Regions from separate parts of the Pseudomonas sp. TMB3-21 genome, predicted to be linked through region 4. Evidence: predicted binding sites of a transcription regulator. Region 4 holds the regulator's gene; each other region holds the start of a gene.
What was found. Region 4 encodes sigma-54, which starts transcription at its own class of promoters, with help from an activator protein. Its sites were predicted from a motif close to ANTGGCATNNANNTTGCTNT; they were not measured.
Positions count from the first base shown of each region.

Region 1: ACYZTS_RS25480 (flagellar basal body rod protein FlgF) is a predicted target of sigma-54. The motif match lies at 3,502-3,521, and genes of this name have one in related genera.
Region 2: ACYZTS_RS23575 (CmpA/NrtA family ABC transporter substrate-binding protein) is a predicted target of sigma-54. The motif match lies at 3,208-3,227, and genes of this name have one in related genera.
Region 3: glnK (P-II family nitrogen regulator) is a predicted target of sigma-54. The motif match lies at 3,270-3,289, and genes of this name have one in related genera.

Region 1 covers NZ_CM142718.1:5,563,055-5,568,326, forward strand. Annotated here, with positions in the region: gene flgJ (flagellar assembly peptidoglycan hydrolase FlgJ) at 1-2, opposite strand, end outside; gene ACYZTS_RS25465 (flagellar basal body P-ring protein FlgI) at 14-1,087, opposite strand; gene flgH (flagellar basal body L-ring protein FlgH) at 1,130-1,825, opposite strand; gene flgG (flagellar basal-body rod protein FlgG) at 1,876-2,661, opposite strand; gene ACYZTS_RS25480 (flagellar basal body rod protein FlgF) at 2,710-3,447, opposite strand; gene ACYZTS_RS25485 (sigma-54-dependent transcriptional regulator) at 3,815-5,272, opposite strand, start outside.
Region 2 covers NZ_CM142718.1:5,176,889-5,182,160, reverse strand. Annotated here, with positions in the region: gene ACYZTS_RS23585 (nitrate/nitrite transporter) at 1-914, opposite strand, end outside; gene ACYZTS_RS23580 (ANTAR domain-containing response regulator) at 1,288-1,863, opposite strand; gene ACYZTS_RS23575 (CmpA/NrtA family ABC transporter substrate-binding protein) at 1,879-3,090, opposite strand; gene ACYZTS_RS23570 (quinone-dependent dihydroorotate dehydrogenase) at 3,319-4,338, shown strand; gene rmf (ribosome modulation factor) at 4,619-4,834, opposite strand.
Region 3 covers NZ_CM142718.1:1,767,013-1,772,284, reverse strand. Annotated here, with positions in the region: gene ACYZTS_RS08175 (HAD family hydrolase) at 1-97, shown strand, start outside; gene sutA (transcriptional regulator SutA) at 287-610, opposite strand; gene ACYZTS_RS08165 (secondary thiamine-phosphate synthase enzyme YjbQ) at 713-1,138, opposite strand; gene ACYZTS_RS08160 (ammonium transporter) at 1,352-2,689, opposite strand; gene glnK (P-II family nitrogen regulator) at 2,725-3,063, opposite strand; gene ACYZTS_RS08150 (accessory factor UbiK family protein) at 3,483-3,743, shown strand; gene ACYZTS_RS08145 (hypothetical protein) at 4,425-4,580, shown strand; gene ACYZTS_RS08140 (hypothetical protein) at 4,617-4,784, shown strand; gene ACYZTS_RS08135 (YifB family Mg chelatase-like AAA ATPase) at 4,962-5,272, shown strand, end outside.
Region 4 covers NZ_CM142718.1:648,292-653,563, forward strand. Annotated here, with positions in the region: gene ACYZTS_RS03105 (KdsC family phosphatase) at 1-202, shown strand, start outside; gene lptC (LPS export ABC transporter periplasmic protein LptC) at 210-782, shown strand; gene lptA (lipopolysaccharide transport periplasmic protein LptA) at 769-1,317, shown strand; gene lptB (LPS export ABC transporter ATP-binding protein) at 1,317-2,042, shown strand; gene ACYZTS_RS03125 (RNA polymerase factor sigma-54) at 2,227-3,720, shown strand; gene hpf (ribosome hibernation-promoting factor, HPF/YfiA family) at 3,795-4,103, shown strand; gene ptsN (PTS IIA-like nitrogen regulatory protein PtsN) at 4,116-4,580, shown strand; gene rapZ (RNase adapter RapZ) at 4,583-5,272, shown strand, end outside.

The sequences.
Region 1 (5,272 bases), 770 kb from region 4:
ATGGTCGTCGTCCTCAGATCACGATCAGGTCGGCTTGCAACGCACCGGCCTGTTTCAACGCTTCGAGAATCGCCATCAAGTCACCTGGCGCTGCGCCGACCTGGTTCACCGCTCGCACGATTTCATCGAGGGTGGTGCCGGGGCCGAACTTGAACATCGGCTTGGCTTCCTGTTCCGCGTTGACGCGCGAGCGTGGCACCACCGCCGTCTGGCCATTTGACAGAGGCCCCGGCTGGCTGACGATCGGGTCTTCGGTGATGGTCACGGTGAGGCTGCCGTGAGTGACGGCGGCCGGCGATACCTTGACGTTCTGGCCGATCACGATGGTGCCGGTGCGCGAGTTGATAATGACTTTCGCCACCGCCTGACCCGGGTCGACTTCAAGGTTTTCGAGGATCGACAGGTAGTCGACACGCTGGCTCGGATCAAGCGGTGCGCTAACACGGATCGATCCGCCGTCGATGGCCTGGGCCACGCCTGGGCCGAGCAATTCGTTGATCTTGTCGACGATGCGTTTGGCAGTGGTGAAATCGGAGCGGTTGAGGTTCAGCGTCAGGCTGTTGCCCTGGTTGAAACCGCTCGGCACTGCCCGTTCCACCGAAGCGCCGCCGGGAATGCGACCGGCCGATGGCACGTTTACAGTGATCTTCGAACCATCGCGGCCTTCGGCATCAAACCCGCCAACGACCAGGTTGCCTTGAGCAATCGCGTAAACGTTGCCGTCGATACCCTTGAGTGGCGTCAGCAGCAAGGTGCCGCCGCGCAGGCTCTTGGAGTTACCGATCGACGCAACAGTGATATCGACCTGCTGACCTGGCTTGGCGAACGCCGGTAAATCGGCACTGATCGACACGGCGGCGACGTTCTTCAACTGCACGTTGCCCGAGCCCGCCGGCACTTTGATGCCGAACTGCGAGAGCATGTTGTTGAACGTCTGCAGCGTGAATGGCGTCTGCGTCGTCTGGTCACCCGTACCGTTGAGCCCGACCACCAGGCCGTAACCGATCAATTGGTTGGACCGCACGCCGGAAATACTGGCGATGTCCTTCAACCGCTCGGCTTGAGCGTTGAAGGCTGCGCAGAGCATCAGGGCAGCGACGGTGAGACTTCTGAAATTCAACGTAGCCACCTAGAAAGGGAACAGCGGGCTGAGGAAGAAACGGTCGAACCAGCCAGGCTGACTCGCATCGGCAAAGGCACCGGTGCCCGAGTAGGTGATACGTGCATCGGCAACGCGGGTCGACGACACGGTGTTGTCGGTAGCAATGTCATCTGCACGCACCAGACCGGCAATCCGCACCAGCTCATCGCCGGTGTTGAGGGTCAGCCACTTCTCGCCGCGCACGGCGATGATGCCGTTGGGCAATACATCGGCAACAGTCACGGTGATCGAACCGGTCAGGCTGTTGCTCTGGCCGGACTTGCTGTCGCCGTTGCTGGAGCGGTCGGCGCCGTAGCCAGCGTTCAGGCTCAGGTCGCCGCCACCGATTGGGTTATTGGTGGTGAGGCTGGAGCCGAACAACGACGTGAGGCCGACACTGGTGTCGCTGCTTTTATCGATTTGCGAGTTGGCATTCTTGCTCGCCTGCGTGCGCTCGTTCAGGGTGATGGTGATGATGTCACCGACCCGGAATGCCTTGCGGTCGCTGTACAGGTTCTGTTCGAAACCGGCCTGATAGATCGAGCCATTATTGGCCGCAGCCGGCAGCGGCGTGCGCGGCAACACCGGGGCGTAGTAAGGGTCATTCGGCTTGGGCGGCGGCGCGACGCAGCCCGCCAGCGCGGTGATCCCACTCAGTGCCAGAACAGATACAAAGCGATTCATGACCCTACCTCACGGTGTTGCTGGCGACCGCATGGCCGCCCAAGACTTGATTACAGATTCTGCGTTACGAACGAGAGCATCTGGTCGGCGGTGGAGATCACCTTGGAGTTCATCTCGTAGGCGCGCTGAGTGGTGATCATGTTGACCATCTCTTCAACGGTGCTGACGTTGGACGTTTCCAGGGTGTTCTGCAGCGTGGTACCGAAACCGGCGAGGCCCGGCGTGCCGACTTGCGGCGCGCCACTGGCGGCGGTTTCCAGGAACAGGTTGTTGCCCACGGCTTGCAGACCGGCCGGGTTGATGAAGTCGGCGGTTTGCAGGTTGCCGATCACCTGAGCAGCGGGGTTGCCGGCGACGGTGACCGAAACGGTGCCGTCCTTGCCGACGGTGAAGGTCTGCGCGTCGTTGGGAATGACAATCGCCGGTTCCAGCGCGAAGCCGCTGGAGTTGACGATCTGACCGTTCGAGTCGAGGTGGAAGGTACCGTCACGGGTGTAGGACGTGGTGCCGTCCGGCTGCAGAATCTGGAAGAAACCGCGACCGTCGATGGCCATGTCCAACGGCTGCTCGGTAGTTTGCAGGCTACCGGCGTTGAAGTTTTTCTGCGTGCCGACAATGCGCACACCGGTACCCACTTGCAGACCAGACGGCAATTCGCTGTCCTGGGTCGACTGAGCGCCTGGCTGGCGTTTGATCTGGTACAGCAAGTCCTGAAACTCGGCGCGGTCACGTTTGAACCCCGTGGTCGACACGTTGGCCAGGTTGTTGGAAATGGTGGTCAGGTTAGTGTCCTGGGCGGACAGACCTGTTTTGGCAACCCACAGAGCCGGAAGCATTCGATTCTCCTCGTGCGCCTGTTTAACGGCGCGACGTTGTGATGATTATTAGAGTTGCAAGACCCGAGCCATGGCCTGGTCGTCTTCTTTGGCGGTATTCATCATCTTGATGTGCAGTTCGAACTGCTTCGCCAGCGCCAGCACCGAGGTCATTTCTTCCACGGCATTGACGTTGCTCGATTCGAGAAATCCGGACACCAGTTTGACGTTGGCATCGGCTTGCGCCGGCTGGCCGTCCTTGGTGTGGATCGAGCCATCGAGGCCCTTGGTCATGTTCTTGAAATCCGGATTGACCAGTTTGATCCGGTCGACTTCCGCCATCACGCGCGGACCTTCGCCCATCGCACGGATGCTGACGGTACCGTCTTCACCGATTTCGATCTGCTGCTCGGGCGGCACGGAAATCGGCCCACCGTTGCCCATCACCGGCATGCCGTTGCCGGCGCGCAATACGCCGAGCGCATCGATGTTCAGGCTGCCGGTGCGCACGTAGCTTTCGCCACCATCCGGGTTTTGCACAGCGAGCCAGCCATTGCCCTGCACGGCGACATCGAGTTCACGTCCGGTTTGCACCAGCGCACCTGGAGAGAAGTCAGTGCCCGGCCGTTCCGACAGCGCAAACGCACGCGCCGGAAAGCTGTCGCCAAACACCGGCATCGAACGCGCCTGCTCCAGGTCTTTCTGGAAACCGTTGGTAGAGATGTTCGCGAGGTTGTTCGCGTGAGCCTTCTGCGCCAGTGCATTCTGGCTGGCGCCGGTCATTGCCACATAAAGGTACTTGTCCACACTCATTCCTCTGCATGCCGGACGTTTGCCGCCCACTGCTGTACTGCTGAGCCTTAAGCAATTTGCAGACCAACTTTTTTCTGGCAGCGCGAGGCCCGGCAAACGCTGGGCCTGAGGGGATCAGAGGAGTTTTGATAATTGTGCCGAAGACGAAAAACCGGCGCTGTTATGCCGCTTACGGCAAGCGCCGACCGCTTGCAGCCAACACAGAATCCCTGTGGCGAGGGGGCTTGCCCCCGTTCGGTCGAGAAGCGGCCGCAAAACCGGCCGATGCGTTACTTGGCAGTATTCGCTTGCTGCATATCGGGCTGCTTCGCAAGCCGACGGGGGCAAGCCCCCTCGCCACAAAAGCCCCACCGCCGCAGGGTCAGGTGTTGTCCTTGCCCACTGCATACTCACGCAATTTATTGGCAATAGTCGTATGCGAAACGCCCAAGCGCTTGCCCAGTTGCCGGCTACTGGGATGCTCGGCATACAAACTCTCCAGCACGGCTTTTTCAAAGCGCCCGACTATCGCGTCCAACCCGCCCTCCAGCGAAAAATCGCCAAGCGGCTGACGCACGCCGTAATCCGGCAGTCGGATATGTTCTGCCTTGACCGTACCGCCGTCGCACAGGGAAACCGCCTGGAACAGCACATTTTCCAGCTGCCGAACGTTGCCCGGCCAATGGTAATGACTGAGCCGCTCCATCGCCGCCGGCGCCAGTTTCGGCAGTGGGCAACCGATCTGCCGACTGGCCTGATCGAGGAAGTGATCGACCAACGGCGTCAGACCATCGAGGCATTCGCGCAACGGCGGGATGTGCAACGACAGCACATTGAGGCGGTGATACAAATCCTGACGAAATTCTCCGCGGGCGCACAGTTCGGACAGGTCGACCTGCGTCGCGCAGATAACTCGTACATCCAGATAGACCTCTTCATCACTGCCTACACGGCGAAAGCATCCATCCTGCAGAAATCGCAGCAATTTCACCTGCAAGCGTGGGCTCATTTCGCCGACGCCGTCGAGAAACAGCGTACCGCCCGCCGTCAGTTCCAGCAGGCCGAGCTTGCCTTCGGCACGGGCGCCTTCGAATGCGCCGGGGCCATAGCCGAACAGCTCGGTCTCGGCCATTGATTCCGGCAGCCCCGCGCAGTTGAGTGCCATCAGTGGCGACTGCCCGCGCGGACTGGCCAAGTGACAGGCGCGCGCCAGCAGTTCCTTGCCGGTGCCGGTTTCGCCTTCTATCAATAACGGCGCATCCAGTGGCGCCATGCGCCGGGCCTCGCGCACCACCGCCGCCATCACCTTCGAGCTTTGAAAAATGCTGTCGAAACCCCGCAGCTCCTGCTTGCGCACATTGTAGATTCGTTCCCCGACCCGATCGGCGCGGTGCAGGGTCAGCACCGCACCGGCCATGGCTTCGCTGTCGTCATGCTCGGATTGCAGCGGTGCGATATCAGCGAGAAACACGTCACCGTTGACCTTCACCCGCATGCCATTGATCCGCGATTTGTTGGCGCGCACCAGTTCCGGCAAGTCAAAATCCTCGGCATAGCGCGACAACGGAATCCCCGGCACCTCATCCACACGCACGCCGAGCAATTGCGCCGCCGCGCGGTTGGCCGCCACGATGGAACCGCCCATGTCGATCGACAACACCGGGAACTCCAGAGCACCGAGCAAGGCGTTCAGCTCCATATGCCGACGTTCGCTGGGCATCAGCCCTACCCGCTTGACGCCAAATACCCCACCAATCGATTCGAACTTCGGACGCAGCGCCTGGAACTGAATGTTGATCAGGTTGGGACAATGCAGGTAGATCGCATTGCCATGCTCACC
Region 2 (5,272 bases), 1.2 Mb from region 4:
AGGGCCAGTGCCGCGTAGGAACTCGGCAGGTTGAAGCCCACGGCCGCAATGCAGATCGCCGCGACGGTGTACATCGCCAACAGGGTGCGGATGCCGCCGAAGCGGTCGGCCAACGCGCCGCCCAAGGGGCGCATCAGACTGCCGCCAAACACGCAGGCGGCGGTGTAGTAACCTGCGGTGACCGGGCTCAGCCCGTATTGATCGTTGAAGTAGCCCGGCAGGGCGCTGGCCAGGCCGATGAAACCGCCGAAGGTGACACTGTAGAAAAACATGAACCACCAGCTGTCACGGTCGCCCAAGGCTTTGAAATAGTCGGCGACTGACTTGGCTTTCGGCCGCTCGGGGGCGTTTTTGGCCAGCCAGGTGAAGACGATGAGGGTCACAATCAGCGGGATCAGCGCAAAGCCGAATACGTTGCTCCAGCCGAACGCGGCCGCCAGCACCGGGGCGATCAGCGCGGCAAGCACCGTCCCGGAATTGCCGGCACCGGCAATGCCCATGGCTTTGCCCTGATGCTGCGGCGGATACCACTGCGAGGCCAGCGGCAAGGCGACGGCGAAGGATGCACCAGCCATGCCGAGGAACAGCCCCAGCAGCAGCGCTTGTTCGTAGCTGTGAATGCCGTGCATCCAGGCGACGAACAGGGCGCAGATGACAATCACCTGGCCGATCAGCCCGGCGGTTTTCGGCGACAGGCGATCAGCGAGCATGCCCATGATGAAGCGCAGTATGGCGCCGGCCAGAATCGGCGTGGCGACCATCAGGCCGCGTTGTTGGGTGGTCAACTGCAAGTCGGCGGCGATCTGCACCGCCATCGGACCCAGCAGATACCAGACCATGAAACTCAGGTCGAAATAGAGAAAGGCTGCGAACAGGGTCGGGGTATGGCCGGATTTCCAGAAGCTTGAATTCATCGCGCACCTCAGCGGTTGGTCGTCTCGAAAAGAGTCATGAGCTTGCGAGTGGGGCGCCGGCCCGGCCGCACCACCGACCCCGTGTCGCGGGGCCAAAACAAAAAAACGCCGCCACCCGATTCGCCGTGAGGCAAACAAGGTGAGCGACGTCTTTGTCGTGGGTGGGGCAACCGCCGTTGGTTACCTGTGGTGATTACATAGCGAGATTTGTGCCAACCCTTTGAAACCGGGTCGTCCATCTGTAGGAGCCGGCTTGCTGGCGATCAACATCGAAGGGGTATGGCTGACACAACGAGGTGCCCGCATCGCCAGCAAGCCGGCTCCTACGGGGCGGCTATCGTTCGCGAAGGGATCTGACAGGTGTCACCCGGCTTCAGCCGAGCAACTCACTCATCGCAATAATTTGCTCCGCCACGTGAATCAGCTTCTGCTGGCGACTCATCGCCTGACGGCGCATCAGGGTGTAGGCCTCTTCTTCATTGCACGCTTTCATCTTCATCAGCATGCCCTTGGCCAGCTCGATTCGCTTGCGCTCGGCCAGTTGCTGGTCGCGGGCATGCAGTTGCGCACGCAGGGCCTGGTCGCTTTCGAAGCGTGCCATGGCGACGTCGAGAATCGGCTGTAAACGTTGTGCGTGAATACCCTCGACGATGTAGGCACTGACCCCGGCCTTGATCGCCTGGCGCATCACATTCGGGTCGTGCTCGTCGGTAAACATTACGATCGGCCGCGGTTGGTCGCGGGAAACCAGCACCACTTGCTCCATCACGTCCCGGCTCGGTGACTCGGTATCGATCAGAATCACGTCCGGGCGCACCGTTTCGACGCGCGCGGGCAGGTCGATGGTCAGGCCGGACTCGTCGATCACCTCGAACCCGGCTTCCGTCAGCGCCGCTTTCAGGCGCCCGACTTTTTTCGCAGTGTCGTTGATCAGCAGGATACGCAGCATGTTCGCAATCTCCTGTCAGCGGCGGGCGAGAAGGGCGGAGCTGTCGCTCAGGGCGTGCAGCTTGAAGCTCTGGGCATACGCGACGGGGTCGGAGCCGTCCCAGATTTTGCCGTCGATCAACTGGCTGCTGCGCATGTCCGCCACGTTGGCGGCAACCCCGACAGCGGTGGCGGCCTCCCGGTACAGGTCCAGTTGCTGCACGTGCCGGGCCACCGCGAGGTAGTCCGGATCGTCGCGCAATAATCCCCAGCGGCGGAACTGGGTCATGAACCACATGCCGTCGGACAGATGAGGCAGATTGACCTCGCCATTACCGTGGAAGCGCAGCGCGTGGGGGTCCTGCCAGCGATTGCCGAGACCGTCGTCATAATCGCCGAGCAGGCGTGGTTCGATGCAGTCGAGCGGCGCGTCGAGGAACTCCGGCGCGCTCAGCAACTGCGCAGTGCTGCGACGATTTTCGGTGCTTTGTTCGATAAAGCGGCTCGCTTCGAGAATCGCCATCACCAGCGCGCGCGCGGTGTTGGGGTATTGCTCGACAAAGGCGCGGGTACAACCCAGCACCTTCTCCGGATGATCCGGCCAGAGGGTCTGCGTGGTCACCATGGTGAACCCGAGGTTGTGTTGCACTGCGCTGGCAGACCAGGGCTCGCCAACGCAAAAGCCATCGATGCGCCCGGCCTGCAGGTGCGCGACCATTTGCGGCGGCGGCACCACCACGCTGGTGACATCGTGCAGTGGATGAATGCCCTGGCTCGCGAGCCAGTAATACAGCCACATGGCGTGGGTGCCGGTCGGGAAGGTCTGGGCGAAGGTCAGTTTTGGGCGAGTTTGGTGCACGTGTCGTTCCAGTGCTTCAGGACCGGTCACGCCCAGCGCTTGCAAGCCATGGGACAGGTTGATGCTCTGGCCGTTCTGGTTCAGGCCCATCAACACGGCCATATCAGTGGAGGTCACGCCGCCGATGCCCAGGTGCACCGCGTAGATCAAACCGTACAGGCTGTGCGCGGCGTCGAGTTCGCCACTGACCAGTTTGTCGCGCAGGTTGGCCCAGGACGACTGGCGCTTGAGATTCAAGCTCAGCCCATAGGGCTGAGCGAAGCCCTGGGTGGCTGCGACCACCAGCGAGGCGCAGTCGCTGAGGGCCATGAAGCCGAGGTTGATTTCGGTCTTTTCCGGGGCGTCGCTGCCGTTGACCCAGGCCAACGGGCCGGCTGTGGTTTGTTTCATGAGCAAACACCTTCCAAAAAAAACGCCGTCCCAGGCTCCCGCGAGAACCGAGCCTTGTGACGACGCCATTGTCTTTCGACTCATCCCGTCGTTGGCATGAGTGCTGATGCAGTGACTGGTGCAAGGCATATGCCAGTGCCGGTGGATTTAGCTGCGCGCCTCGCGCACGACGGTGATGCCCGGCTATAATCGCCGCCTCATTTCGCCGCACTCGAGACCACGCCGCCCATGTACTCCCTGGCCCGTCAGCTGTTGTTCAAACTCTCCCCGGAAACCTCCCACGATCTGTCCCTGGACCTGATTGGCGCGGGCGGGCGTTTGGGCCTCAATGGCATGCTCAGCAAGGCGCCAGCGAAAGTGCCGGTGACCGTAATGGGCCTGGATTTCCCGAACCCGGTGGGGCTGGCGGCCGGTCTGGACAAGAACGGCGCGGCCATCGACGGTTTCGCGCAACTGGGTTTCGGTTTTGTCGAAATCGGCACCATCACTCCGCGTGCGCAGCCGGGTAATCCGAAACCACGGATTTTCCGTCTGCCGGAAGCCGAGGCGATCATCAACCGCATGGGCTTCAACAACCTTGGCGTCGATCATTTGCTGGCGCGGGTGGCAGCTGCAAAATACAAAGGTGTGCTGGGCATCAACATCGGCAAGAATTTCGACACGCCGGTCGAACGTGCTGTCGATGATTACCTGATCTGCCTGGACAAGGTTTACGCCCACGCCAGTTACGTCACGGTCAACGTCAGCTCGCCCAATACCCCGGGGCTGCGCAGCCTGCAGTTCGGCGATTCGCTCAAGCAACTGCTGGCGGACCTTGCCACCCGCCGCGCGGAACTGGCGCTGCGCCACGGCAGACATGTACCGCTGGCTATCAAGATTGCCCCGGACATGACCGACGAGGAAACCGCACAGGTCGCGCAAGCGCTGCTTGAAACCGGAATGGACGCGGTGATCGCGACCAACACCACCCTGAGTCGCGTCGGCGTTGAAGGCATGGAGCACGGCGACGAGGCGGGCGGTCTGTCCGGTGCGCCGGTGCGCGAGAAGAGCACGCATACCGTGAAAGTGCTGGCCGCAGAATTGGCCGGTCGCTTGCCGATCATTGCCGTGGGCGGCATTACCGAAGGCAAGCATGCGGCTGAGAAGATCGCTGCCGGTGCGAGCCTGGTGCAGATTTATTCCGGCTTCATCTACAAAGGCCCGGCGTTGATTCGTGAGTCCGTGGATGCGATAGCAGCGCTGCGCTGACCTGCAGCTGCCGAGCTTGCGAGGCTGCGTCCGGCTGCGAAGCAGTCGTAAGTTCTGCACCCACGGTTCATCAGATTGATCGCATTGGCGGGTTTCACGGCGGCGTCGCCGCCGGACGCAGCCTCGCGGTGCTCGACAGCTGCTACATGTGACCGCGTTTCCAAAGCATAAAAAAGGGCTCCTCGAAGGAGCCCTTGGGCCGAAGCCCGCCGCCCGGATGGGGCGTGCGTGGTAAGTCGTTACGTAATCAGATTGTCGTGTCGGAGTGTTAAGCCCTGTGTCAGCCGACGGCGTGAAGTTCGTTGAGTCTGTGGATTCCCGCAGTGCCGGTCATACCGTCCCAGTTGTCGCCGCGTCCTTCTCGCCAGCCGTTAATCCAGGCTTGACGTACCGACGGTAGAGTAAATGGGCAAAGCTCACGGGATTTGCCACCAACGCCGTATTGATATCCGCGCAAAAATGCTCTTTCCAACGGATCACGCTTAAGTCTTCTCATAGGGTGTTGCCCTCACTTGTTGACTGTATTTATCGCGTTGACCTCGAATTGAGGTCTGGCAGAAAATCTCTGCCGTTGGGGCTCGCTGCCGGCGTCGCGAGCCAAGGTGTTGACGCCGTTGCGACGTCAACCTGTGTTGAGTTCTAACCAATGAGTCACACAGATGGAATGATCGTTTTGTCATAAGCACGTAACCGTTAAGGTGCTATGGCCATAAGTAACATGATGTTCGGTGCAGGTTTATTGGCCAAACCCCGGTATGATCGGCCCCCACGGTAAATGACAGGTTCAAACCTTTAACGAGAATCGCTCGTGTTGCTGCGAGTATTATTCGACGAAGGGTCGCCTTATTAGATTTTGTTGCATCACGCTTTTTATCTGCCTGTGCATCTAAGCTCATTTGACCCGAGCAGCACGGGTGGGACGGCACACCTTCGT
Region 3 (5,272 bases), 1.1 Mb from region 4:
GGCTTGGGAGGCGGAAAAAGCGCCGGATGCCGAGATTCGCAGCCTGACAGAGTTGCCGGAATTGTTGGCGCGATGGAATGCCCATCACATAATTTGAATTGACACAGAACCTGTGGGAGCGAGCCTGCTCGCGATAGCGGTGTGTCCGCCGACATTGATTTTGAATGTGCCGGACTCTTCGCGAGCAGGCTCGCTCCCACAGGGATCGCGTTGGGCTCAACGTTTTTGTCACCCATAAAAAAGCCCGCAGCGACGGCGGGCTTCTTCAGCAAGCATGGGCAGGCGCTTAGATAGGCCGGCTGCCGTACTTGTTGTCAGGCTTCTTGGGCGGATCGGCGACCACATTGGCCTCCACTTCCTGCACCTTGCCGCCTTTGGCCAGGAACTCTTCCATGGCCCTGGCCAGGGCGTCACGCTCCTTGTTCTTGGCTTCGACACTCGGCAGCTCATCGACCGATACCGCAGCCTTGGCCTTGCCTTTGGCGGCCGGAGCGGGCGTTTCACCGCCGTCGTCTTCGGCGACGTCTTCGGCTGCCACTTCAAGGCCTTCCTCGGTTTCGTCGTCGTCGCCTACTTCGAGTTCGTCGTTTTCCAGATCATCGTCGCTCATGTTCTACCTCATGACTTGCGAAAAGCAGATTAGTTATAGCCCAGCTTCGCCGTCTGTCGACGGCTGCCGGAGAAAATTCTACAACCGCTGGCAACCAGCGGCTTATGCCCCTTCACCGTGCAAGGTGGCGAGGACTTTACGGGCACCGCCATGATCACGATGCTCGCCCAGATAAACGCCTTGCCAGGTTCCCAACGCCAGTCGGCCTGCCGAAATCGGCAAACTGAGCTGACAGCCAAGCACGCTGGCCTTGAAGTGCGCCGGGAGGTCGTCCAGGCCTTCGTCGTTATGCTCATAGTCGACTGGTCCTTGTGGGATCAGCCGATTGAAAAATCGTTCGAAGTCGCGACGTACCGCCGGATCGGCGTTCTCGTTGATGGTCAACGACGCCGAGGTATGCTGCAGCCACAAATGCAACAGACCGACCCGACATGCCTTGAGTTCAGGCAAGCCGGCGAGTAACTCGTCCGTTACCAGATGAAAGCCCCGGGGCCGTGCCCGCAGAGTAATCAGCGTCTGTCGCCACATACAGTTCTCCGCACGTTCGGGGCGCATTCTAGCGCGCTCTGGGAAAAAACAAAGGCCCTAATAATCCTTCAATCATGTAAGCCTTTGGCCGTAGAAAAACGCCTGTCGTAAACGCTGCCGTACATGTACGAAAAAACCTTTCAGCCATGACTTCAGAGACAAATTTCAGGCAAAAAAATGCCCGGCAAGCCGGGCAGATTTTTTAGCCGTGTCTTACAGGTTGTAGCCGCGTTCGTTGTGCAGCGACAGGTCGATGCCGACTGCCTCTTCTTCTTCGGTAACACGCAGACCCATGACAGCGTCCAGCACCTTGAGAATGATGTAAGTGATGATACCGGTGTAAATCACCGTGAAACCTACGCCTTTGCACTGAATCCAGACTTGTGCAGCGATATCGGTAACGGTGCCGAAGCCACCCAGCGATGGTGCGGCGAAGACACCGGTGAGGATTGCGCCGAGGATACCGCCGATCCCGTGGACACCGAAGGCGTCCAGCGAATCGTCGTAGCCGAGTTTGCGTTTCAGGGTGGTGGCGCAGAAGAAGCACACCACGCCCGCTGCCAGACCGATCACCAGTGCGCCCATCGGGCCTACCGTGCCAGCGGCCGGAGTGATCGCAACCAGACCGGCGACCACACCCGAAGCAATACCCAGTGCGCTTGGCTTGCCGTGGGTGACCCATTCGGCAAACATCCAGCCCAGTGCAGCAGCAGCCGTTGCGATCTGAGTCACCAGCATCGCCATACCGGCCGTGCCGTTGGCAGCCGCGGCGGAACCGGCGTTGAAGCCGAACCAGCCAACCCACAGCATGGCCGCGCCCATCAGGGTGTAACCAAGGTTATGCGGTGCCATTGGCGTGGTCGGGAAACCTTTACGCTTGCCGAGCACGATGCACGCTACCAGCCCCGCCACACCGGCGTTGATGTGCACTACGGTGCCGCCAGCAAAATCGAGCACGCCCCAGTCCCACATCAGGCCGCCGTTACCGGCCCAGACCATGTGCGCAATCGGCGCGTAGACCAGGGTGAACCAGATGGTCATGAAGATCAGCATCGCGGAAAATTTCATCCGCTCGGCGAAGGCACCGACGATCAGCGCCGGGGTGATGATGGCGAAGGTCATCTGGAAGGTGATGAACACCGCTTCAGGGAACAGCGCCGCAGGACCGGTCACACTCGACGGCGTGACACCAGCGAGGAACGCCTTGCCCATGCCGCCGAAGAACGAGTTGAAGTTGACGACGCCCTGCTCCATACCGGTGGTGTCGAACGCGATGCTGTAGCCATAAATGACCCACAGAATGCTGATCAGACCGGTAATGGCGAAGCACTGCATCATCACGGAAAGAATGTTTTTGGAGCGAACCATGCCGCCGTAGAACAGCGCGAGGCCGGGAATGGTCATGAACAGCACGAGGGCTGTCGAGGTCAGCATCCAGGCGGTATCGCCGGAATTGAGGACTGGGGCCGCCACTTCGTCTGCCGCCATAGCCAGGCTGGGCATTACGAGGGACAACAGGGCTCCTAGCCCTGCGAATTTACGCAGAGTCATATTGTTTTCTCCTGGGGCGTTGGGTTTGTGGCGGCTTAGATCGCGTCGGTATCGGTTTCGCCGGTACGGATGCGAATCGCCTGTTCCAGATTGACCACGAAGATTTTGCCGTCACCGATCTTGCCGGTATTGGCCGCCTTGGTTATCGCCTCGATAACCCGGTCAAGATCCTTGTCGTCAATGGCGACATCAATCTTCACCTTCGGCAGGAAATCGACCACGTACTCAGCGCCGCGATACAGCTCGGTGTGACCCTTCTGCCGCCCGAAGCCTTTGACTTCAGTGACGGTAATGCCCTGCACGCCGATCTCGGACAGCGACTCGCGCACGTCGTCCAACTTGAACGGCTTGATGATGGCAGTGACTAGCTTCATGAAAACTCTCTCCCGAATTGGTGGACTTGCCCCAGGAAAACAAACCCGGCTTAAGTCTAAGCGCAGTGCCTGGCTTTGTAACGCGTCGTCGGCCTGCATCGACCGTCCGACGCCAGCTAACCACTCCGCACGAAACACTTCCCCCGTTTCGCTTGGCGCACTGCATTCGTCACTTCGACTGCATCAGTGCATGGGTCCCTTGCGACTAAGCAGAAAGCTTGCCATCTCGCATAAACCCGCGAAATTCAATGGATTGGCCTGGGTTGATCATCTGCTTGCGGGCGACCACTGGCGGTAACGCACAACAACAGTGCGACGCCGTCTATCCGCATGCGCGAAAAGCGTGCATGGCCGGCGTTCGGAATTGACTATAGACACTGCGTGGTACACTGCCCGCCATTGTTTCCAGGACATCAGCCATGCTCGCGCCCAAAGACTTCCTCGACGCCCTGACCGGCACCGCCTCGCGCCTTTTCAGCGGCGACACACCATTGCCGAAAAGCGAAATCGAAAGCCAGTTCAAGGCACTGCTGCAGAGCGGATTCAGCAAACTGGATCTGGTGAGCCGCGAAGAATTTGATAGTCAGATGGTTGTACTGGCGCGGACCCGGGCGCGGTTGGAGAGCCTGGAAGCGAAGGTGGCTGAACTGGAAGCGCGTTTGATTCCGCCGAGCGAGTAAGGCCGACATCCGGGGGGTGCAGGATCCGTTCAGTCCACTGGCCATTTCAGAAATTTCCGGTAGGAGCTGCCGCAGGCTGCGATCTTTTGATCTTCCGGCTCCACGCAAATTATTGGGCGAACATACGCTGGCAACGTTAGCGCACGCCTACAACTACGCCATTCCTACAGCCTGTTTCCTGCCTTCTGATGCCCTACAGTTTTCTAAGTACTGTCCTACAGACCGTGGTTCCAGTACCTGATTACGTAACAATGTCGCCATCTTTTATCGTCCACCGCCTGATCCCACCAGATAACAGCGATGAGACGAAAAGGAAAAGGTACGGAGCTTCGAGACCAAACTTACAAATCGAACGCGCGAAAGCTAGCGCATAAAACCTTCGCCAAAACTTGCGCAAATATTGGCCTCAACATTGATGCTTCGGTGGTCAGGTTCGATCCGATCACTTGCGCTGCCATCGAGGCCTGTCACAGGTGGACAGGAACAGTCTTCTACCCATGGGACAAAATCCCGGACTGGAAGTGCAAGGACTCCAAGGGTTTTGACCTGTCCGTCTGGCATGGAGATGTCTTATGCGGTTTGTGCTACGCAACGCCGAGAAGAAGCACAATTTGCATAAAGGTCATTCTCCTCCAAGGTCATCCGAACAGAGCGCATCCTTTGCGAGGGTGGATAGCCCCCATGGCACTATTAGCAACCGAATTTTATGCGCGGATGGTTGGCTGCAGTGAGATCGAGATACAGGATCCAGACCCTGACGTTGTCTCCTATTATCTGGAACTCGGGTTCGCCTTCGACGAAACCCAGCGTCTTGTCATTTATCTGGATGGCCAATAACATCAATTCACAGGTGGGCCCAACATGAGGCGTTCGATGAACCAAAAAAGAAAAGCGAAGCTGTTGTCTGCCTTCGAATTCCATACCGAGGCGCTACGTTTAGCTGGAACCGTGTCGGCAAATCAGCGACGCTTCCTAGAAGTTGCGGCAATCCGCGGCAAAGAACTGGAGCCTTCCGGCGTACTGGCTGGTGGAAGACTTTAAACTCTTGTCGCCGAAAACCGCCTGAATGGCGGTTTTTTTCTGCCCGCTGAATTGCGTCGACTGTATTTGCAACATCCTGCGAAAGTTTGGGCCTTACACTGACACGCCAAACCCTCAACCCCCGACTACCCTTGAAAAAACCGCAGGAAGCGGTGCTCTTCAGCTCAAGGAACGACCATGTCCCTCTCCATCGTCCACAGCCGCGCCCAGATTGGCGTGGATGCGCCTGCCGTTACTGTCGAGGTCCATCTGGCCAACGGCTTGCCTTCGCTGACGATGGTCGGTTTGCCGGAAGCGGCCGTGAAGGAAAGCAAGGACCGGGTGCGCAGTGCGATTATCAATTCCGGCCTGCAATTTCCGGCGCGACGGATCACGTTGAACCTGGCCCCTGCGGATTTACCCAAGGATGGCGGACGATTTGATCTGGCGATTGCCCTGGGCATCCTTTCCGCCAGCGTGCAGGTGCCGACGGTCACGCTTGATGACAT
Region 4 (5,272 bases):
CCTCGGTGACGACCTGCCGGATTTGCCGGTGATCCGCCGCGTCGGCTTGGGCATGGCAGTGGCTAACGCCGCCAGCTTTGTGCGTGAAAATGCCCACGGCATCACCCAGGCCCGTGGTGGCGAAGGTGCCGCTCGCGAATTCTGCGAATTGATCCTGCGCGCCCAGGGCCGTCTTGATGCGGCCAACGCCGCGTACCTGTGAGCCAACTATGCTGAGCAAGAAATTTCGCAACACCCTGATGTTCAGTTGCATCGCCGCTATATTTGCAGCGGTCGGCTACTGGAACATCAGCCCGGAACGCTTCCTCGACAAGCCAGTGGCCAAGGTCGATGAAACCGAAATCGACTATTACGCGATCAACGCTCACAGCGTTCAATTCCTGCCGGACGGCAAGCTGCAATACGAAATGACCTCCGACAAGGTCGAGCATTTGAAAGCGACCGAAGTAACGCTGTTGACCAATCCGGACTTGAACCTGTATCGCGGCACCCAGTTCCCGTGGCATGTTCAGAGCGAGCGTGGCGAGGTCAACCCGGACGGCACTCAGGTCGAGCTGATTGATTCGGTGCGGATCACCCGATTTGATGAAAAAGACCGTAAGACCCTGATTACTTCCACCCGCATGACAGTGTTCCCGCAGCGGCAATATGCGGAGACCGCTCAACCCGTTAGAATCGACGGCGCTGGCGGTGTCTCGACTGGTAACGGAATGAAAGCGTATTTAAAAGAAAGCAGGATACACCTGCTATCGAACGTAAGAGGACAGTATGAGGCTCGTTAAAACTCTCCCTATTTTGCTCGGTCTGAGCGCAGCACTGGGAAGCGTGAGCGCCTGGGCTCTGCCGGACGATCAACAGCAGCCTATCCGCATCCAGGCGGACGATGCCCAACTGGACGACAAGAACGGTATTGCCACCTACAAGGGTGACGTGATCATCACCCAGGGCTCGATGAAGGTCACCGGAAATACCGTGACCATGACCCGCACCCAGGCCGGTGACATCGACGTGGTCACTTCGGTGGGCAACCTCGCCTACTTCGAGCAACTGCAAACGGCCGGCGACACCAAGCCGGTGCAGGGCTACGGGGTGACTATCCAGTATCACGCCTCGCAAGACCGCGTCGTGCTGATCGACCGCGCCAAGGTCATCGACAAGGATGGCAACATCACCCAGGGCGAAAAAATCGTCTATGACACCAACAAAAAGCTCGCCAGCGCCGGTCGCGCTACGGGCAGCAAGGTCACCGAGTCGCGTCCGCGCATTGACATGGTGATCCAGCCGAAGAAGAAAACCGAAGAGCAGAAGGCCCCTTAATGGCAACTCTGAAAGCCCAGCATCTGGCCAAGAGCTACAAGAGCCGCCAGGTCGTGCGCGACGTCAGCCTGTCCATCGAAAGCGGTCAGATCGTCGGCTTGCTTGGCCCTAACGGCGCCGGCAAAACCACCTGCTTTTACATGATCGTGGGCCTGGTTCAGGCCGATCAGGGTCGCGTACTGATCGACGATCTGGACGTCAGCCACCAGCCAATGCACGGTCGAGCGAAGGCCGGTATCGGCTATCTTCCGCAGGAAGCGTCGATTTTCCGCAAACTCTCGGTGGCCGACAACATCATGGCCATTCTCGAGACCCGCAAGGAACTCGACAAGACCGCGCGCCGCAAGGAGCTGGAAAGCCTGCTGCAGGAATTCCATATCAGCCACATTCGTGACAACCTCGGCATGAGCCTGTCCGGTGGCGAACGCCGTCGCGTGGAAATCGCCCGTGCCCTGGCCACCAATCCGAAATTCATCCTCCTCGACGAACCCTTCGCCGGTGTGGACCCGATTTCCGTTGGCGACATCAAGCAAATCATTCACCACCTCAAAGCCAAGGGCATTGGCGTGCTGATTACCGACCACAACGTTCGTGAAACCCTGGATATCTGCGAAACAGCCTACATCGTAAACGATGGCCAACTGATCGCCGAGGGTGACCCCGCCACCATCCTGGCCAACGATCTGGTGAAGGAAGTGTATCTGGGCCACGAGTTCCGCCTGTAAGCGCTGAGGTGTCTGGCTGGTCGTCCAAGCGCCTGGAGCACTGAGCACCTCTGTGTGTTTTATTGTTACTGCGCTCTAGGCAAACACTTCAGTTTCAGGCATATAATTTGCTTAAGTTTGGCGCTTCGGCGCCCTGTAGTGGATGGCGCATGCGCGCCGGCGAATAAGGTGTTAAGCCCCTGCCATGAAACCATCGCTAGTCTTGAGAATGGGCCAGCAGCTGACGATGACACCGCAGCTGCAACAGGCCATCCGCCTGCTCCAATTGTCGACCCTGGACCTGCAACAGGAAATCCAGGAGGCGCTGGAGTCCAATCCGATGCTCGAACGTCAGGAAGAAGGCGACGATTTCGATAACGCCGACCCTTTGGCCGACAAGGTCGAACAGCCGCCCAACGCCGATGTTTCGGAACCCTCCTATCAGGAAACCGCCCCGACGGTGGATAACCTCGAGGAAGGGGACTGGAACGAGCGCATTCCCAACGATCTCCCGGTCGACACTGCCTGGGAAGACGTTTACCAGACTAGCGCCAGCAGCCTGCCGAGCAATGACGACGACGAGTGGGATTTCACCACCCGCACCTCCGCCGGCGAAAGCCTGCAGAGCCATTTGCTGTGGCAACTGAACCTGGCGCCAATGTCGGACACCGATCGCCTGATCGCCGTGACCCTGATCGACTGCATCAACAACCAGGGCTACCTGGACGAAACCCTCGATGAAATCCTCGAGGCCTTCGATCCCGAACTGGACATCGAACTCGACGAGATCGAAGCCGTTCTGCACCGCATCCAGCAATTTGAACCGGCCGGTATCGGCGCCCGCAATCTCAGCGAATGCCTGCTGCTGCAATTGCGCCAGCTGCCAGCCAGGACGCCCTGGTTAACCGAAGCCAAGCGGCTGGTCAGCGATTACATCGACATGCTCGGCAGCCGCGATTACAGCCAGCTGATGCGCCGCATGAAGCTCAAGGAAGATGAACTGCGCCAGGTGATCGAACTGGTACAGAGCCTCAACCCGCGCCCGGGTTCGCAGATCGAGTCCAGCGAAGCCGAATACGTCGTGCCGGATGTGATCGTGCGCAAGGACAGTGAACGCTGGCTGGTGGAGCTGAATCAGGAATCGGTGCCCCGACTGAGGGTCAACGCCCAATACGCCGGGTTCGTCCGTCGCGCCGACACCAGCGCAGACAACACCTTCATGCGCAATCAGTTGCAGGAGGCGCGCTGGTTCATCAAGAGCCTGCAGAGTCGCAACGAAACCCTGATGAAAGTTGCCACCCAGATCGTCGAGCATCAGCGCGGTTTTCTGGAATATGGCGACGAAGCCATGAAGCCGTTGGTGCTGCATGACATCGCTGAGGCGGTGGGCATGCACGAATCGACGATTTCCCGGGTGACCACGCAAAAATTCATGCATACCCCTCGGGGCATTTATGAACTGAAATATTTTTTCTCCAGCCATGTCAGCACCTCCGAAGGCGGTGAATGCTCGTCCACGGCGATTCGCGCAATCATCAAAAAACTGGTTGCGGCGGAAAATCAGAAAAAGCCGTTGAGTGACAGCAAGATCGCTGGTTTACTGGAGGCACAAGGCATTCAGGTGGCTCGCCGCACCGTCGCCAAGTACCGCGAGTCCCTCGGGATCGCGCCTTCGAGCGAACGCAAGCGGTTGATGTAGAGTCACGTTACAGCGTTCCAGTGGCAGGCAACCCAGCCTGCCGCTTTATGCACTGGCAACGAAGGAGAAGCTGTATGCAAGTCAACATCAGTGGACACCAACTGGAAGTGACCGAACCTCTTCGCACCTACATCGGCGAAAAACTCGACCGATTAGAGCGGCATTTCGACAAGATCACCAACGTGCAAGTCACGATGAATGTCGAAAAACTGCTACAGAAAATCGAAGCCACACTGCATATTCCCGGCGGAGAAGTAGTCGCCAACGCTGAGCATGCGGATATGTATGCCGCCATCGACCTGCTGACTGACAAGCTGGATCGCCAACTCAAAAAGCATAAGGAAAAGACCCAGAGCCTCCTCCAGGGCGCGACCGGTCGTTAACACCCCCAATCCATGATCCGACTAGAAACCATCCTGACCCCCGGCCGTTCCCAAGTGAACGCGCCGGGTGGCAGCAAGAAAAAAGCCCTCGAACAGATCGCCAACCTTATCCACCGCGAAGTGCCGGATATGGCAATGCAGGATGTCTTCGAGGCTCTGGTTGCCCGTGAAAAACTCGGTTCCACCGGTTTTGGCAACGGCATTGCCATCCCTCACTGCCGTCTCAAGGTTTGCACCGCACCAATCAGTGCGCTCGTTCATCTGGAAGCCCCCATCGATTTCGACGCCATCGACGGTGCCCCGGTAGACCTGCTGTTTGTCCTGCTGGTCCCGGAAAAGGCAACCGATGCTCACCTGGAGTTGCTTCGCCAGATCGCCAGCATGCTCGATCGCAAGGAAGTGCGGGAAAAACTGCGCAGCGCTCCGAGTAATGAAGCCTTGTATCAGGTTGTCCTGGACGAGCAAAACGGGCACTAATCATGCGCATGATCATCGTCAGCGGCCGCTCCGGCTCAGGTAAAAGTACCGCGCTCGCCGTTCTCGAAGACAGCGGCTACTACTGCATCGATAACCTGCCTGCCGGGTTGCTGCCGGAACTGGCCGAACGGGCGCTGATTCACACCGAGCTGGCGCAGCCGCTGGTTGCGGTGTCCATCGACGCGCGGAATCTGCCGAGTCATTTGTCGCGCTTTCCGGAACTGCTCGAAGAAGTCCGCAGCCGTCACATCCAGTGTGATGTCCTGTACCTGGATGCCGACGAAGAAACCTTGCTAAAGCGCTTCTCGGAAACCCGTCGGCGCCACCCCCTGAGCAGTGCCGATCGCTCGCTGGCCGAAGCGATCAGCGATGAAACCAAACTGCTCGGACCGATTGCCGACCTCGCTGATCTGAAGGTCAACACCACCAATCTCAACCTGTACCAGCTGCGCGATACCATCAAGCTCCGCTTGTTGAATCAGCCGGAGCCTGGCACTGCGTTTCTGGTGGAATCCTTTGGTTTCAAGCGCGGCATGCCGGTCGACGCCGATCTGGTATTCGATGTGCGCTGCCTGCCAAATCCCTACTGGAAGCCGGAACTACGCGAGCATTCAGGGCTGGAACAACCGGTTGCCGATTATCTGGCCGCTCAGCCGGATGTCGAGGAGATGTTTCAGGACATCTCAACGTAT